4 regions of the Cellulomonas sp. plas2 genome follow, and region 1 is predicted to be linked to each of the others. Evidence: predicted binding sites of a transcription regulator. Region 1 holds the regulator's gene; each other region holds the start of a gene.
What was found. Region 1 encodes LexA, which represses DNA repair genes until DNA is damaged. Its sites were predicted from a motif close to TCGAACANNTGTTCGA; they were not measured.

Region 1 (4,158 bases):
GCGCGAGGTCGTCCTCGCTGACCGGACGCCCCTGGCAGGCCTTGCGCACGCCGTTGACAATCTTCTCGCGCCGGAACGGCTCGCTGGCACCCGACCGCTTGACCACCGCGAGGCTCGTCGTCTCCACCGTCGTGAAGCGGCGGTTGCAGTGCGGGCACTGGCGGCGGCGCCGGATGGACGAGCCGTCGTCCGACGTCCGCGAGTCGACGACGCGCGAGTCCGGGTGGCGGCAGAACGGGCAGTGCACGGGAGTCCCCCTCGCGTCCGCAGGGGCACGGCCCCCGGGCGCACGGGGCGCCGGGCCCGACGTTAGGTGCGGGCCGACGGCAGGTGCAAGCGTGTCCGCCGATGGCGCAGTGCCGACGGACGCAGTGCCGACGGACGCAGTGCCGACGGACGCAGTGCCGACGGACGCAGTGCCGACGGACGCAGTGCCGACGGGCGCAGTGCCGACGGACGCGGTGCCGACGGACGCGGTGCCGACGGACGCGGTGCCGACGGACGCGGTGCCGGCCCCCACGCTCACCCCCGGACGGGGACGACGATCGTCTGGCCGGCCGACAGCTGCGAGGACGGCAGCCGGTTGAGCTGGACGAGCTCGAGGACGACGTCCCGCACGTCCTCCCCCGGACGCACGACGCCCTCCGCGATCTCCCAGAGCGTGTCCCCCGGGGCCACGAGGTGCCGCGCGACCTCGGTCCCGCCGGCGGGCCGCCCCGCCTCGGCCCGGTCCGCGGACCACAGCCCCGTGGCGGCGACACCGGCGACGACGAGGAGCGCCGCCCAGCGGCCGCGCGCGGTGAGGCGGAGAGGGACCGCGGCGGCGGCCGGACGGGCGGTGCTGCTGCTGCGCATGGTGACCTCCGACGGGCGGGCGTACGGGTGTTCGACGAACGTGTGTACGAGTTCTACCACGGGCGCGTCCGACACGTCGAGACACGCTCGAACAGGTGTTTGGTCCGCGCGTCCCGCGCTCCTAGGCTGGCTCATGCCCGACAGCCCACCACCGACCACTGACACGCCCGCCGTGGGCCACCGCCCGGGCACCGCACGACAGGGAGGACGACCGTGACGGACAGGACCCAGCGGCCCGGGGACGACCCCGCGGCCACGGACGCACCGCTCACCGGGCGCGGCCCGCGGGCCCGCGCCCGCACCGGCGGCACGGCCGTGCTGACGGCCGTCCCCACGGAGCAGGAGCAGGAGCAGGAGCAGGAGCCACCCGCGGACGACCTCTCCGCGCTCGCCACGGTGACCGCGCTGCCCGACGCGTCCGAGGCACCGGCGCTCACCCGCCGCCAGCGCATGGTGCTGGACTGCATCCGCGCGTCCGTGGAGCAGCGGGGCTACCCGCCGAGCATGCGCGAGATCGGGGAGGTCGTCGGCCTCGTCAGCCCGTCGAGCGTCAAGTACCAGCTGACGTCGCTCGAGCGGAAGGGCTACCTGCGCCGCGACCCGCACCGGCCGCGCGCCATGGAGGTCGTCCTCACCGACGACGCACGCCCGGTCCGCGGCTGGACCGCCCCGGACGGGACCCCCGGCGCGCTGACCGACGCGGACGCGGCCGACGGGGACGCCGCGCCGACGCCGGCCTACGTGCCCGTCGTCGGGCGGATCGCGGCCGGCGGACCCATCACGGCGGAGCAGGTCGTCGAGGACGTGTTCCCGCTCCCGCGCCAGCTCGTCGGCGACGGGGAGCTCTTCCTGCTCGCCGTGCGGGGCGACTCGATGGTCGACGCCGCCATCTGCGACGGGGACTGGGTCGTCGTGCGGCGTCAGCCCGTGGCGGAGAACGGCCAGATCGTCGCCGCGATGATCGACGGCGAGGCGACGGTCAAGACGCTGCGCCACGCCGACGGGCACGTGTGGCTCATGCCGCACAACAGCGCGTACGAGCCGATCCCGGGCGACGACGCCACCGTCCTGGGACGCGTCGTGAGCGTGCTGCGCTCGCTGTGACGACGAGGGGGGCGGGTCCCGGTACCGGTGCCGGGACCCGCCCCCCTCGGTCGATGCCCGGCCGCTCCGCCGGGCATCTCCCCTAGAGCCCGAACCGCCGTGCGACGGCCTTGATCGCCTCGGCGGACCGCCGGAGCCCGGCCAGCTCGTCGGCCGACATCGGCACCTGGAGCCGGTCGCCCACGCCCGCGCGTCCGACGAGCGCGGGCACCGAGAGGCACACGCCGCTGATGCCGTGGTAGTCCTCGAGGAGCGAGGAGACGGGCAGCACGCGCTGCTCGTCCTTCAGCACCGCCTCGATGATCCGGGAGCCGGCGAGCGCGACGGCGTAGTTCGTCGCGCCCTTGCCGGCGATGATCCGGTACGCGGACTCGACGACCTCGCGGGCGATCTGCTCGCGAACCTCGTGCGTCAGCGCGCCCCGGCCGCCGATGCCGTTCCACTCGAGCAGCGGCACCGCGCCGATGCTCGCCGAGCTCCACAGCGGCAGCTCGCTGTCGCCGTGCTCCCCCGCCACGTACGCGTGCACGTTCTGCACGGCGACCCCCGTGTGCCGCGCGATGAGGTAGCGCAGGCGCGAGGAGTCAAGCACCGTCCCGGAGCCGAAGAGCTGCGAGGAGGGCAGGCCGGACATCTTCAGCGCGGCGTAGGTCACGACGTCGACCGGGTTGGTCACCATGACGTAGACGGCGTCGGGAGCCACCTCGACCAGGGGCGGCAGGATCTTGCCGATGAGCGAGACCGTGGCCTCGGCCAGGTCGAGCCGGGTCTGCCCCGGCTTCTGCTTCGCGCCCGCGGTGATGACGACGACGTCGGAGTCGGCGCACACCGCGATGTCGTCGCTGCCCTCGATCTCGGCCATCGGCATGAACTGGATGCCGTGCCCGAGGTCCAGCGCCTCGGCCTCGACCTTCGCCCGGTTGATGTCGTACAGCGCGACGGTCCGCGCCGCGCCGCGCATGAGCGCCGCGTAGGCCATCGTCGCGCCGACCGCGCCCGCCCCGACGATGGACAGCTTCGACGTGCGGCGCGTCGGCGACGGCGCGGCCAGCACCTCCTCGTCCGTCTCGACGGTGCTGATGCCCTCGCTCATGCGTCCTCCCGGTGCCCCGTGACCCCGCCGCACGGCTCGCGTCGGGGCGAGCGACCGCGCACGGCCGCCGCTGACGAGGCTAGCGGGCCTGCGACCACGCGGCCGGGGCGGGCCGCGCGAGCCGCCGCAGCGCGTCCCGGACGAGCGCCGGGTCGCTCGTCGGCCACAGGTCGGGGAGCGTGCGGCGCAGGACGTCGCCGTACCGGGCCGTGACCAGGCGCGGATCGAGCACCGCGACGACGCCGCGGTCGTCGACGGACCGGATGAGCCGCCCGGCGCCCTGCGCGAGCAGGAGCGCGGCGTGCGCGGCCGACACCGACATGAAGCCGTTGCCGCCGGCGCGGTCCACCGCCTGCGCCCGCGCCGCGCGCACGGGGTCGTCGGGCCGCGGGAAGGGGATGCGGTCGATGACGACGAGCCGGCACGTCGGCCCCGGCACGTCGACGCCCTGCCACAGCGACAGGGTGCCGAACAGGCACGTCGGCTCGTCGGCGGCGAACCGGGCCACGAGCGAGGGCAGCACGTCGTCGCCCTGCAGCAGGACCGGCACGTCCAGCCGTTCGCGCAGCGCGAGGGCCGCGGCCTCGGCCGCGCGCCGCGAGGAGAAGAGCCCGAGCGTGCGACCCCCGGCCGCCTCGACTAGACCGGCCAGCTCGTCGAGCTGGGCCTCCGTCGCCGGCTCGCGCCCGGGCGGCGGCAGGTGCCGGGCGACGTAGAGGATCCCCTGCCGTCGGTAGTCGAACGGGCTGCCGACGTCGAGCGCCCGCCACGGCAGCCGCTCGTCGCCCGACCCCTCGGCGGGGCCGGCCGTGGGACCTCCGGTCGGATCGTCGGCCGCGCCGACGGCCGTGCTGCTCGTCGCCGCGCCGCTCGTCGTCGTGCCGCCCGCCGTCGTGCCGCTCGTCGTGCCGGCCGCCGTCGTGCCACCCGCCGGCGCGGTCTCGTCGGCCCGCCGACGGGGCCCCTCGAGGCCGACCGACCGCGCCACGGGCTCGAACGCGCCGCCCAGCGACAGCGTGGCCGACGTCAGCACGCTGACCCGGCCGGCCAGCAGGTGGGTGCGGACGAGGCCGCTGACGACGAGCGGCGCGGCGTGCAGCCGGGTC
Region 2 (4,158 bases), 1.3 Mb from region 1:
GCGCCGCTGCGCGCGCCACGGCCGGCAGCAGGTCGCCCACGACTGCGCTCCCCGCACCCGACGCCGCCTCCAGCGACTCGTACACCGGGACCAGCTGCCGCATCAGCGCCGTGTGCGCGTCGATCCCCAACCGCCCGCCCAGCAGGTCGTCGACGAACGCCGTCCCCTCCGCGCGCTCGTGCGCGACGCGCGTCGCCCGTCGCAGCCGCGCGGACAAGGACTCCTCGGCGCTCTGCTCCACCCCACCAGTCTGCCGCCGCCACGACCCGCGCCGACAGCAACTCCTCCCGCCACCGACCTCGCCGCCACCCCCCGGCCATCGCACTCACTGGCACCGCACCCACCGGCACCGCACCCACCGGCACCGCACCCACCGGCACCGCACCCACGCCTCGATACGAGGCTGGAACGGGTACGAGGCGATCGAGCTCACCGATGTCCGGAGGCGAGCGGCACCAGCGCGCCCTCCAGGGACGCGCGGACGTCATGGTGCGTCGACGACACGACGCCGTGATCGCGCTGTCCCACGCCCAGCGCGAGGGAGGACACTGCCGGCGCGACCCTCCCGACCTCGTTCCTCCGGTGGCCGACGATCCTGCCGTCGGGTGCGCGGAACTCGTACCGGGCCGGATGCAGCTCGGTTGCCTTGACCCGTCCTGACCGTGGTGGTCGTCCCGGGTCGACGAGTCGTCGGATGGTCAGGTCGGCGCGGTGCACCTCGTGGTGGTGCCGTCCGCACAGGACCACGCCGTTGTCGATGCTGGTCTCCCCGTCGTCCCTGGCCCACCAGCGGATGTGGTGGACCTCGGACCAGCGGGCCGGTGTCTCGCACCCCGGGAACGCGCACCCCTGGTCGCGCAGGATGACCGCGCGGCGCTGGTGCCCGGTGAACAGCCGCTCCTCGCGCCCCAGGTCGGTGGGCTGCCCGTCCGGCCCGAGCACGAGTGCGGCGGTGTCCACGTCGCACAGCGTCCGTGCCACCGCGGTCACCGCGAGCACGTTGCCGTCCTCGTCGACGACCGGTGTGCGCCCGGTCAGCGCGGCGCCGAGGACGTCCACGTCGGGCAGGTCCTCGGTGCACGCCACGTGCGAGGTCTGGTCGTGGTCGTCGCCACCAGCCTCGGCGCCGTGGCGCGCCGTCTCGTGCTCGCGCAGGGCCTCGGCGATGGAGGTGTAGGTGCTCAGGTCCGTCACCAGGGTCAGGTGCGGGCGCACCGACGCGCCGGTCACCCCGCCCTTCTTCTCCGCCAGCGCGCCCCGCGCGAGGGCTTCCAACGCGTCGGCCTGCGCCTGGCCGGGCGTGCGGTCCTCGCCCGGGATCTGCCGGGTCAGCTCCAATGCCCGCCGCAGCGCCACCCCCGCCGAGGGGTCCAGGCACCCCTGGATCCGCGTGCCCATCTCGGTGTCGGTCAGGTGCAGGTGCCGGCCCCGGCGCTGGGCCTCGAACCGGGACTCCAGGGCCGGTGGATCGATCTCGGCGGCCTTCTGCCGCAGCGTGGTCCGGAACGTGCCCGGGTCGACCCGGCCCGCCAGGTCCGTCAGCTCCGCCTGCACCAGAGGCGACCCGAACTCGCTCCGCACCTTCTGCGAGGCCTCGGCCAGCACACCGGCCAGCGCGTCGAGGTGTGCCTCGGACCGTGACCCCGCCGCCACCGCCTCGGCGAAGGAGGGCACCACCTCGACGGCCTCGGCCTGCCGCACCTGCCGGCGTGCCTCGGGCAGCCCGATCCCGTCACGCCCGGCGATGCCCTCCGCCGGACCCTTGTCCCCGTCACGCGGGATGCGCAGCCTGCTGTCCGCGGCGATCCATGCCGACCGCGCCCCCGCCACCGCCCCTGACGCCGCTTGGAACAACGAGAGCACGTGCGCCCGCTGCGGCCCGCTCAACATCCCGGCCTGCCCGGCCTGCGCACCCACCGCTCCCAGGGCAGCGCGCACGGACTCGAAGGACGACAGCAGGTCCTGGTACACGGCGCGGGCACCTCCTCTGGCGGCGGCAGCAGCAGTAGAACGTCTGTGCCAAAGTCTAGGAGGAGGACTCCCAGGACACCATGCCACGATCGGGTGTTCTTGCAGGTCACGCGTCAGAAACTGCTGCGTCGCCACCTTGCGCAGAGGTGACACGACCAGCATGCACCGGACCACTGACATGCCGGCTCCGGACCGTTCGTCCTGAGGCCGACCGCCTCCAGCGGGCGACCCCTCGACCGACGACCACCGACCGTTCGACCGCCACGTCGCCCACCTCGCGGCGGCCTCGAAGACCCGGGACCGAGGTCCCTGGCGGTCGTCACCCGTTGGTTGTGACGTCACCCACTGTTCGGGTGGAAAGGGGTGCACATGGGACGAATCACCGGCAGACTCGCGTTCCAGCACGGCGTACGACACCTCGTCCACCAACCGCAGGGAGGCCGGCCATGAAGCCCACGTCCGAGCAGAGCACCGACGTCACGACCGAGCTCGAGTCCGAGCGGTGGACGAGCGTGAGCAACCCCATCCGGGTGCGCATCTGACCTCTCGCGTGCCCCTCGGGGCCGCGCACCACGGAGGCCGGGGGAGCAGCTGCTCCCCCGGCCTCCGTCGTCGTTGGGGGGAGCGCCGGTCCCGGCGGGCCGGCGTCGGAGCCGCGCCCGGTAGACCGGCCGCGGTGCTCGTCAGCCGCCCAGGCGGCGCTCGAGCAGCAGCACGTCCCGCCGGGTCCCCGCCAGCGGCCCGTGCGTCATGAGCCCCAGCCGCTCGCGCCGCCCGACGACCCGGAACCCGCACGCCGCGTGCAGCGCGAGGCTGCCCGCGTTCTCGGGGAACACGCCGGCCTGCAGCGTCCAGACGCCCGCGGCGGGCGCGGCCGCGACCAGCGCCCCGAGCAGCGCCGCCCCGACGCCCCGCCGCGCGGCCCGCGGCGCCACGTAGACCGACTCCTCGACGACCCCGGCGTACACGGGCCGGCTCGACACCGCCGCGACGGCCACCCACCCGAGCACCTCGTCGTCGTCGCCGAGCGCCACCAGCCGCAGGTCGGACCGGTGGCCGGCGTCGAACTCCGGCCACGAGGGCGGCGACGCGGTGAAGGTCGCGTGCCCCGAGACGATGCCGGTGGCGTACACGTCCAGGACGCCCTCGGCGTGGGCACCGGTCATGGCGGTGATCCGGACCGGGTCACCTGCGCGGGCGGGGGCGGGGCTGCTGCTCACGCCCGCATGGTGCTATGCGCGGGCGGGCGGCGCGACGACCCCCTCGGCCGCCCCTCGGCCGGCGACGCCCGCCAGCCGCTCGGCGTCGGGGCCCGGACGCGGCCGCGGCAGGAGCCCGGCCGCGTGCACGCGGTTCTTGCCGGCCCGCTTCGCGGCGTACATCGCCGCGTCGGCCCGGGCGATCACGGCGTCGGCGCTCTCGTCGGGCAGCCCCAGGGCGGTCCCCACGCTCACCCCCAGGACGTGCTCCGCGCTGCCGGCGCGCACCGGCGTGCGCAGCGCGGCGACGAGACGCTCGGCCGCGCGCCGCAGGGCCGCCTCGTCGACGGCACCGGGCAGCACGACGGCGAAATCGTCACCGCCGAGCCGGGCGAGCGTGGCCGCCGGCCCCACGCAGGCGGCGAAGCGCGACGCGACCTCCCGCAGCACCCCGTCGCCCGCGGCGTGCCCGGCGGAGTCGTTGACCGCCTTGAACCCGTCGAGGTCGCAGAACAGCAGCCCCGCCGCCGGCGCCCGCCCGTCCGCCGCTCGCCCGTCCGCGAGCGCGGCGGCCAGCCGCTCGACGAGCAGGGTGCGGTTGGGCAGACCCGTCAGGGCGTCGTGCAGCGCCTGGTGGCGCAGCGCCTCCTCCGCCTGCCGGCGCGCGGTGACGTCCTCGACGAGGCACAGCAGGTACGGCTCCGCGGTCGTCGTGCCGCCCCCGTCGGCCGGCGCCACCACCGTCGCCGTCAGCATCCCCCGGCGCACGGTGCCGTCGGCGTGCTGGTACCGCTTCTCGACGCACGCCTCCCCGCACCCGCCGTCGAGGAACGGCCGGAACGAGGCGCGGCACGCGTCGCGGTCGTCCGGGTGCGTGAGCGAGTGGACGTCCCGTCGCCGCAGCTCGGCCTCCGTCAGCCCCGTGAAGACGCTGGTGGTGGCGTTGGTCCGCAGGACGAGCCCGGCGTCGTCGCCCTGCAGGCCGACG
Region 3 (4,158 bases), 330 kb from region 1:
TCTTCAGCGTGCCGTCGCCCGAGCACGCCTCGCAGCGGCCGCCCTTGACGTTGAAGGAGAAGCGGCCCGGGCCGTAGCCGCGCACCTTGGCCTCCTGCGTCTCCGCGAAGAGCCGGCGGACGTGGTCCCACACGCCGGTGTACGTCGCGGGGTTGGAGCGGGGGGTGCGGCCGATCGGCCCCTGGTCGACGTGCACGACCTTGTCGAGGTGCTCGAGGCCGGTCACGCGCTTGTGCCGGCCGGGCACCTGGCGGGCGCCGTTCAGCTCGTTGGCGAGGACCGTGTAGAGGATGGAATTGACCAGCGTCGACTTGCCCGAGCCGGAGACGCCCGTGACCGCGGTGAGCACGCCGAGCGGGAACGAGACCGTGACGCCCCGCAGGTTGTGCTCCTTGGCGTCGACGACCGTGACCTGACGGCTCTTGTCGACGGGTCGACGCTGCGCGGGCGCCGCGATGGACCGCCGGCCGGACAGGTAGGCGCCGGTGAGCGACTCGGGGGTGGCCAGCAGCCCGGCCAGGTCGCCCGAGTGCACGACGTGCCCGCCGTGCTCCCCCGCGCCCGGGCCGATGTCGACGATCCAGTCCGCGGTGCGGATCGTGTCCTCGTCGTGCTCGACGACGATGAGGGTGTTGCCGAGGTCCCGCAGCCGGGTCAGCGTGTCGATGAGGCGCCGGTTGTCGCGCTGGTGCAGGCCGATCGACGGCTCGTCGAGCACGTAGAGCACCCCGACGAGGCCCGAGCCGATCTGCGTCGCCAGCCGGATGCGCTGCGCCTCGCCGCCGGACAGGGTCCCCGCCGGCCGCATGAGCGACAGGTAGTCGAGCCCCACGTCGAGCAGGAAGCCGAGCCGGGCCTGGATCTCCTTGAGCACCTGCGTGGCGATCGCGCGCTCGCGCTCCCCCAGCTCGAGGGTGTCGAGGAAGTCCCGGGCCTCCCGGATCGGCAGGCCGCAGACGTCGGCGATGGAGCGGCCGCCGACGCGCACGGCGAGCACCTCGGGCTTCAGACGGGCGCCCTTGCAGACGGGGCAGGGCACCTCCCGCATGTAGGCCTCGTACTTCTCCTTGCTCCACTCCGACTCGGTCTCGCCGTAGCGGCGCTCGAGGAAGGTGATGACGCCCTCGAAGCCGGTCGAGTACTGCCGCTCGCGGCCCCATCGGTTCTTGTAGCGGACGTGCACCTCGTGGTTCTGCCCGCGCAGGACGGCCTGGCGCGCCCGCTCGGGCAGCGCGCGCCAGGGCGTGTCCATGGAGAAGCCGAGGTCGTCGGCGAGCGCGGTGAGCACCCGCGTGAAGTACTCGCTCGACGTCTGCGCCCACGGCGCGACGGCGCCCTCGCCGAGGGACAGGTCCTCGTCGGGCACGACGAGCTCGGGGTCGACCTCGAGGCGCGACCCGATGCCGGTGCACTCGGGGCAGGCGCCGTAGGGCGCGTTGAAGGAGAACGTGCGCGGCTCGATCTCGTCGAGCGTGAGGACGTGGTCGTTGGGGCAGGCGCGGTGCTCGGAGAACCGCCGCTCGCGACCCGGGTCGTCCGCGTCGGCGTCGACGAGCTCGACGACGAGCAGCCCCGCCGCCAGCCCCAGCGCCGTCTCGACGGAGTCCGTGAGGCGGCGCTGCACCCCGTCCCGCGCCACGAGGCGGTCGACGACGACCTCGATGTCGTGCTTGAGCTTCTTCTCCAGCACGGGCGGCGTCGCGAGCTGGACGACCTCGCCGTCGACCCGCGCGCGGGAGAAGCCCTTGCCCTGCAGCTCGCGGAAGAGGTCGGCGTACTCGCCCTTGCGGCCGCGGACGACCGGGGCCAGGACCTGGTAGCGCGTGCCCTCGGGGAGCTCGAGCAGGCGGTCGACGATCTGCTGCGGCGTCTGCGCCGTCACCCGCTCCCCGCACACGGGGCAGTGCTGCGTGCCTGCGCGCGCGAAGAGCAGGCGCAGGTAGTCGTAGACCTCGGTGATGGTGCCCACCGTCGACCGCGGGTTGCGGTTCGTGGACTTCTGGTCGATGGAGACGGCCGGCGAGAGCCCCTCGATGAAGTCGACGTCGGGCTTGTCCATCTGCCCGAGGAACTGCCGCGCGTACGCGGACAGCGACTCGACGTACCGCCGCTGCCCCTCCGCGAAGATGGTGTCGAAGGCCATCGACGACTTGCCGGAGCCCGACAGCCCCGTGAACACGACGAGCGCGTCGCGCGGGAGGTCGAGGTCGACGTTGCGGAGGTTGTGCTCGCGGGCGCCCTTGACGACAAGCCGATCGTTCACCCGACGAGTCTACGTCGCCCCACCGACACGGGCGTACGCCTGTTCGACCACTGCCCCGCCCGCGTGGTCGGGGCGGCGACCCGGCGTGCCCGCGTGCCCCTACCCGGGCCGGGCACCATGCTGTGCGCGTGCCAGCGCCAGCCCCAGCCGCGACCGACCCCGGCGCACCCGTGCCCATCGAGGACTACGCCGTGCTCGGCGACGGCCGGACCGCGGCGCTCGTCTCCTCCCGGGGGTCGGTGGACTGGCTCTGCCTGCCGGGGTTCGACTCGGCGGCGTGCTTCGCCGCGGTGCTCGGCACCCCCGGGCACGGCCGGTGGCTGCTCACGGTGCCCGACGCGACGACCGTGGAGCGGCGGTACGAGGACGACTCCTTCGTGCTGGAGACGACGTACACGTCCCCGACCGGCACGGCGGTCGTGCGGGAGGCGATGCCGCTCGGCGACGGGCGCGCGGACCTCATCCGCGTGCTCACGTGCACCTCGGGCAGCGTCGCGGTGGAGCACGAGTGGGTCGTCCGCCTCGGGTACGGCTCCATCCGTCCCTGGGTCCACCACGTGCGCGACGAGGACGGCGAGGACACCATCCGCGCGATCGCCGGGCCCGACTCGCTCGTGCTCCGCGGCGACCGCCTGCCGTCCCCCGACGGCCACCGGCACCGCGACGCGTTCCGGCTCCAGGCGGGTGAGCACGTCGCCCTGACGCTCACGTGGACCCCCTCCTGGGAGCCCGTGCCCGCCCGGCTGCCGGCGCGCGAGCGGCTCGACCAGACCGCGGCCGCGTGGCGCGAGTGGCTGGCCTCGGGCCGGCCCGGCTCGGCGCACCGGGCCGCGGTCGTGAGGTCCCTGCTGGTCCTGCGGCTGCTCACGGACTCCGAGACGGGTGGCATCGTCGCCGCCGCCACGACGTCCCTGCCCGAGCACCTCGGCGGGGAGCGCAACTGGGACTACCGGTACTGCTGGCTGCGCGACGCCGCGATGACGCTGGAGGCGCTGCTCGAGGAGGGCTACGCCGAGGAGGCGACGCGCTGGCGCGACTGGCTGCTGCGCGCCGTCGCCGGGGACCCGTCCGACCTGCAGATCATGTACCGGGTCGACGGCGGGCGGGACCTCGTCGAGCGCGAGCTGGCGCACCTGCCGGGGTACGCCGGGTCCCGACCCGTGCGGGTCGGCAACGACGCGGTCGCGCAGCGCCAGCACGACGTCCTCGGCGAGGTCATGATGGCCCTGGAGGCGGCGCGCGAGGGCGGCCTGCAGGAGACCGACGAGTCCTGGTCGCTGCAGCGGCACCTCGTCGACGACCTCGTCGGGAACTGGCGCGAGCCCGACCGCGGCATCTGGGAGGTGCGGGGCGAGCCCCGCCACTTCGTGCACTCGAAGGTCATGGCGTGGACCGCCTTCGACTGCGCGGTCCGCGCGGTGGAGCGGCACGGGCTCGACGGTCCCGCCGACGTGTGGCGGGCCGAGCGCGACGCCGTCCGCGCGCAGGTCCTCGCGGAGGGGTACGACGCGGAGCGCGGCACCTTCGTCCAGCACTACGGCGCCGGGCACACCGACGCGGCGCTGCTGGCCATCGCCACGACGGGGTTCCTGCCGGCGTCCGACCCCCGGCTCCTCGGCACGGTCGCGGCCGTGCGCGCCGAGCTCGAGATCGCGCCCGGCCTCCTGCTGCGGTACCGCACCGAGCGGACCGACGACGGCCTGCACGGCGAGGAGCACGCCTTCCTCGCCTGCTCGTTCTGGTTGGCCGACGCGCTGGCCCGGGCGGGTGACGCGGTCGGCGCCGGACGGGTGCTCGACGCCCTGCTCCCGCTCGCCAACGACGTCGGCCTGCTGGCCGAGGAGTACGACCCGGTGACGGGCCGGATGATGGGCAACGTCCCGCAGGCGCTCTCG
Region 4 (4,158 bases), 520 kb from region 1:
CCGGCGCGGCAGCCACGTGAGCGGTGCCGACCGGCGGGCGCCCCGAGGGGCGCCCGGGTCGATCAGCGGCGGGTGTCGTCGCCCCCGGTGGGCGTGGTGCCGGCGGTGCCGCCGAGCGTGCCCCCGACCGTGCCACCGACCGTGCCACCGAGCGTGCCCGGGGGCGGGGGCGGCGTGGCCGCGGTGGCTCCGCCGGTGCGGCGGCCCCCCGTCGCGCCGTCGAGCACCGGGTCCGTCGCGTCGGCGTCGTCGTACTCGTCGTCGTCGTACTCGTCCTCGTACTCGTCGGCGTCGTCCGTGGCGACCGGCGGGTCGACGCGCTTGGCGATCGCGGCGCGCAGCCAGCGCGACTCCTGGCCGGGCGTGGACTCGAGCGTGATGACGTCGTCCTCGACGGCGACGACCGTGCCGAAGAAGCCCGACCCGGTCATGACCTCGTCGCCCGGCGCCAGGTTGGACCGGAAGTTCGCCGCCTCCTTCTGCTGCTTGCGGGTGCCGCGGCTCATGAACCACAGCACACCGCCCATGAGGACGGCCAGGAGGATCAGTTCCACGAGGTGGTGCTCCGATCAGGGTCGACGTGGTCGGCCCGCAGTCTAGGCGCTGCGGACCCGCGCTCCCAACGACCCGGCGCCGCGCCCGGTTCCCCCGACGACGACGACGCACGCCCGTCACCGCCACGTCGAGGGGTGCGCGGGCACCGGATGCTCAGCCGAAGAGCGTGTCGCCGCCCGCCGACGGCGGGACCGGCAGGCCGAGGTGCGTCCAGGCCGGGGCGAGAGCCACCCGGCCCCGCGGGGTGCGGCCGACGAGGCCCTCCCGGACGAGGAACGGCTCGGCGACGGTCTCCACCGTCTCCGGCTCCTCCCCCACCGCGACGGCCAGCGTCGTGAGCCCGACCGGCCCCCCGCCGAACCGCAGGCACAGCGCCTCCAGCACCGAGCGGTCCAGCCGGTCCAGCCCGCGCTCGTCGACCTCGAAGACCGCCAGCGCCGCGCGCGCCGCCGCGAGGTCCAGCGAGCCGTCCCCGCGCACCTCGGCCCAGTCGCGCACGCGCCGCAGCAGCCGGTTGGCGATGCGGGGCGTGCCCCGGCTGCGGCCGGCGATCTCCGCCGCGGCCTCGGGTGCCAGGACCACCCCCAGCAGGCCTGCCGACCGCGTGAGGACCTGCTCGAGCTCGCCGGCGTCGTAGAAGTCGAGGTGGCCCGTGAAGCCGAAGCGGTCCCGCAGGGGCGCCGGCAGCAGGCCCGCGCGCGTCGTGGCACCGACGACCGTGAAGGGCGGCAGGGCCAGCGGGATCGCGCTGGCGCCCGCGCCCTTCCCGACGACCACGTCCACGCGGAAGTCCTCCATGGCGACGTAGAGCAGCTCCTCGGCCGGCCGCGCGAGGCGGTGGATCTCGTCGAGGAACAGCACCTCGCCCTCCTCGAGGGAGGACAGGACCGCCGCCAGGTCGCCGGCGTGCTGGATGGCCGGCCCGCTCGTGATGCGCAGCGACGTGCCGAGCTCGGCCGCGATGATCATCGCCAGCGTCGTCTTGCCCAGGCCGGGCGGGCCCGACAGCAGCACGTGGTCCGGCGCGCGGTCCCGCTGCCGCGCTGCCTGCAGCACGAGGGAGAGCTGGTCGCGCACGACCCGCTGCCCCACGAACTCGTCCAGCCGCCGCGGCCGCAGCGCCGCCTCGGCGGCGCGCTCGAGGTCGTCCGCGCCCGGTCGCACGAGCGAGGGCGCCGCGGGCGCGTCGTCGAGCAGACCGCGCGGGAGACCGTCCTCGAGCGCGCCGGGCCCGTCGTCCGCCAGCCCGCGCCCGTCAGCCACGCTGGCCGCCGAGCAGCCGCAGCGCACCCCGCAGGAGCCCGGCCACCTCCTCCGGGGCCACCGGGCCCTCGCTGCCCTCGAGCACGGCGGCGACCGCATCGCCGGCGGCCTTCGCGTTCCAGCCCAGCCCGACGAGCGCCTCGACCACCTGGTCGCGCCCGTCAGGACCCGCCGGCGGGGCGGGCACGCCCGTGGTCGCCCCCGTCGGCGCGCCCAGGCGGTCCGCCAGCTCGAGGACGATGCGCTGCGCGCCCTTGCGTCCGATGCCCGGTACCCGCATGAGGGCCGTGAGGTCCTCGTCCGCCACCGCGCGCCGCAGCCCCTCCGGCGTGTGCACGGCCAGCATCGCCAGGGCCAGGCGCGGCCCGACCCCGGAGACGGTCTGCACGACCTCGAAGACCTCGCGCTCGTCCGCCTCGGCGAACCCGAACAGCGTCAGTGAGTCCTCCCGCACGACGAGCGACGTGTGCAGCCGTGCCGTGCACCCCACACGCAGGCCAGCGAGCGTCGCGGGCGTCGCCTGCACGAGCATGCCGACGCCCCCCACCTCGATGACCGCGGCGTCCAGCCGCACCGCCAGCACCGTCCCGTGCACCGACGCGATCACGCCGTCCCGCCCCTCTGTCGACCCCTCGTCCGGCCGGCGCCGCACCGCGCCACCGGCGCACAGCGTGCCACAGGACGACGAACACGCGTACGAACGCCACGCGGTGCTGGGGACGGCGCGGAAGCACCGTGCTGGGCGGCGCCCGCGGGCGACGAGGCCCCGGACCACCGCCGCGCGGTGGTTCAGGCGCGCCGGCGGGCCGCCTGCTCGGCGGCCGCCCAGGCGCGCTGCGCCGCGGTGAGCGACGACGGGGGCCGCTGCGGCGCACCGACCGCGCCCGCGGGACGCCAGAGGTGGCAGATCGCGAGGGCCAGCGCGTCCGCGGCGTCGGCCGGGCGGGGGCGTTCGTCGAGCCGCAGGAGGCGGGTCACCATCGTCTGCACCTGCGCCTTGTCCGCGCGCCCGTTGCCCGTGACCGCGGCCTTGACCTCGCTGGGGGTGTGCAGCGCGACGGGGATGCGCCGCCGGGCGGCCGCGACCATGGCCAGGCCGGCTACCTGCGCGGTGCCCATCACCGTCGACACCTGGTGGTTGGCGAACACGCGCTCGATGGCGACGGTGTCGGGCGCGTGCTCCTCGAGCCACTCCTCGACGGACCGCTCGATCCGCAGCAGCCGCTGGTCGATGTCCGCGTCCGGCGGGGACGTCGCGACGCCGACCGCGACCACCGCGAGCCGGCGGCCGGGGAGCCCGTCGACGACGCCGAGCCCGCACCGGGTGAGGCCGGGGTCGACTCCGAGGACGCGCACGGCGCCCATGCTCGCAGCACGGGCGCCGTGGGGACGTGGGGCGCGCCGCGGCCCGCCGCGGGAGCGGTCAGGTCGTCGACCGGGCGCGTGCTGGGGTCAGTCGTCCTCGTCGAGCTCCGCCAGCACCTCGTCGGAGGCGTCGAAGTTGGCGTAGACGTTCTGCACGTCGTCGGAGTCCTCGAGCGCGTCGATGAGCCGCAGGATCTTCCGCGCGCCCTCGGCGTCGACCTCGATCTGCGTGGCCGGGTGGAAGACGACGTCGGCGGAGTCGTACTCGATGCCGGCCTCCTGCAGCGCGGTGCGCACCGGGACGAGGTCCGTGGCCTCCGTCAGCACCTCGAAGGAGTCGCCGAGGTCGTTGACCTCCTCGCCGCCCGCGTCGAGGACCGCCTCCATCACGGCGTCCTCGTCCGTGCCCTCCTTGGGCACGACGACGACGCCCTTGCGGGAGAAGAGGTACGCCACCGAGCCCGGGTCGGCCATCTGGCCGCCGTTGCGGGTGAAGGCGACGCGCACGTCGGAGGCGGCGCGGTTGCGGTTGTCGGTGAGGCACTCGACGAGGACCGCGATGCCGCCGGGGCCGTACCCCTCGTACGTGATGCCCTGGTAGTCCGCGCCGCCGGCCTCCTGGCCGGACCCGCGCTTGATGGCGCGGTCGATGTTGTCGTTCGGAACGGAGGACTTCTTCGCCTTCTGCACCGCGTCGACGAGCGTGGGGTTGCCCGACAGGTCACCGCCGCCCGTGCGGGCCGCGACCTCGATGTTCTTGATGAGCTTGGCGAACGACTTCGCGCGCTTGGCGTCGACCACGGCCTTCTTGTGCTTGGTCGTGGCCCACTTGGAGTGACCGGACATGACTCGCTACCCCTTCAGCGGCTCTCGCCGACGATCTGGACGAACAGCCGGTGCACCCGCGTGTCGCCCGTGACCTCCGGGTGGAACGAGGTGACGAGCAGGGGGCCCTGGCGTACCGCGACGATCCTA

Region 2: AC2TDM_RS16345 (HNH endonuclease signature motif containing protein) is a predicted target of LexA. The motif match lies at 2,007-2,022, and genes of this name have one in related genera.
Region 3: uvrA (excinuclease ABC subunit UvrA) is a predicted target of LexA. The motif match lies at 2,295-2,310, and genes of this name have one in related genera.
Region 4: ruvA (Holliday junction branch migration protein RuvA) is a predicted target of LexA. The motif match lies at 2,503-2,518, and genes of this name have one in related genera.

Annotation. Positions count from the first base shown of each region.
Region 1 is NZ_CM170155.1:2,373,586-2,377,743, forward strand. It holds gene nrdR (transcriptional regulator NrdR) at 1-247, opposite strand, end outside; gene AC2TDM_RS10665 (LysM peptidoglycan-binding domain-containing protein) at 523-855, opposite strand; gene lexA (transcriptional repressor LexA) at 1,252-1,959, shown strand; gene AC2TDM_RS10675 (L-lactate dehydrogenase) at 2,042-3,052, opposite strand; gene AC2TDM_RS10680 (ATP-dependent DNA helicase) at 3,132-4,158, opposite strand, start outside.
Region 2 is NZ_CM170155.1:3,681,042-3,685,199, reverse strand. It holds gene AC2TDM_RS16350 (biliverdin-producing heme oxygenase) at 1-241, opposite strand, end outside; gene AC2TDM_RS16345 (HNH endonuclease signature motif containing protein) at 430-1,971, opposite strand; gene AC2TDM_RS16340 (GNAT family N-acetyltransferase) at 2,655-3,191, opposite strand; gene AC2TDM_RS16335 (diguanylate cyclase domain-containing protein) at 3,204-4,158, opposite strand, start outside.
Region 3 is NZ_CM170155.1:2,044,366-2,048,523, forward strand. It holds gene uvrA (excinuclease ABC subunit UvrA) at 1-2,263, opposite strand, end outside; gene AC2TDM_RS09190 (glycoside hydrolase family 15 protein) at 2,386-4,158, shown strand, end outside.
Region 4 is NZ_CM170155.1:1,851,685-1,855,842, reverse strand. It holds gene yajC (preprotein translocase subunit YajC) at 63-554, opposite strand; gene ruvB (Holliday junction branch migration DNA helicase RuvB) at 709-1,752, opposite strand; gene ruvA (Holliday junction branch migration protein RuvA) at 1,811-2,425, opposite strand; gene ruvC (crossover junction endodeoxyribonuclease RuvC) at 2,608-3,174, opposite strand; gene AC2TDM_RS08280 (YebC/PmpR family DNA-binding transcriptional regulator) at 3,271-4,029, opposite strand; gene pdxT (pyridoxal 5'-phosphate synthase glutaminase subunit PdxT) at 4,044-4,158, opposite strand, start outside.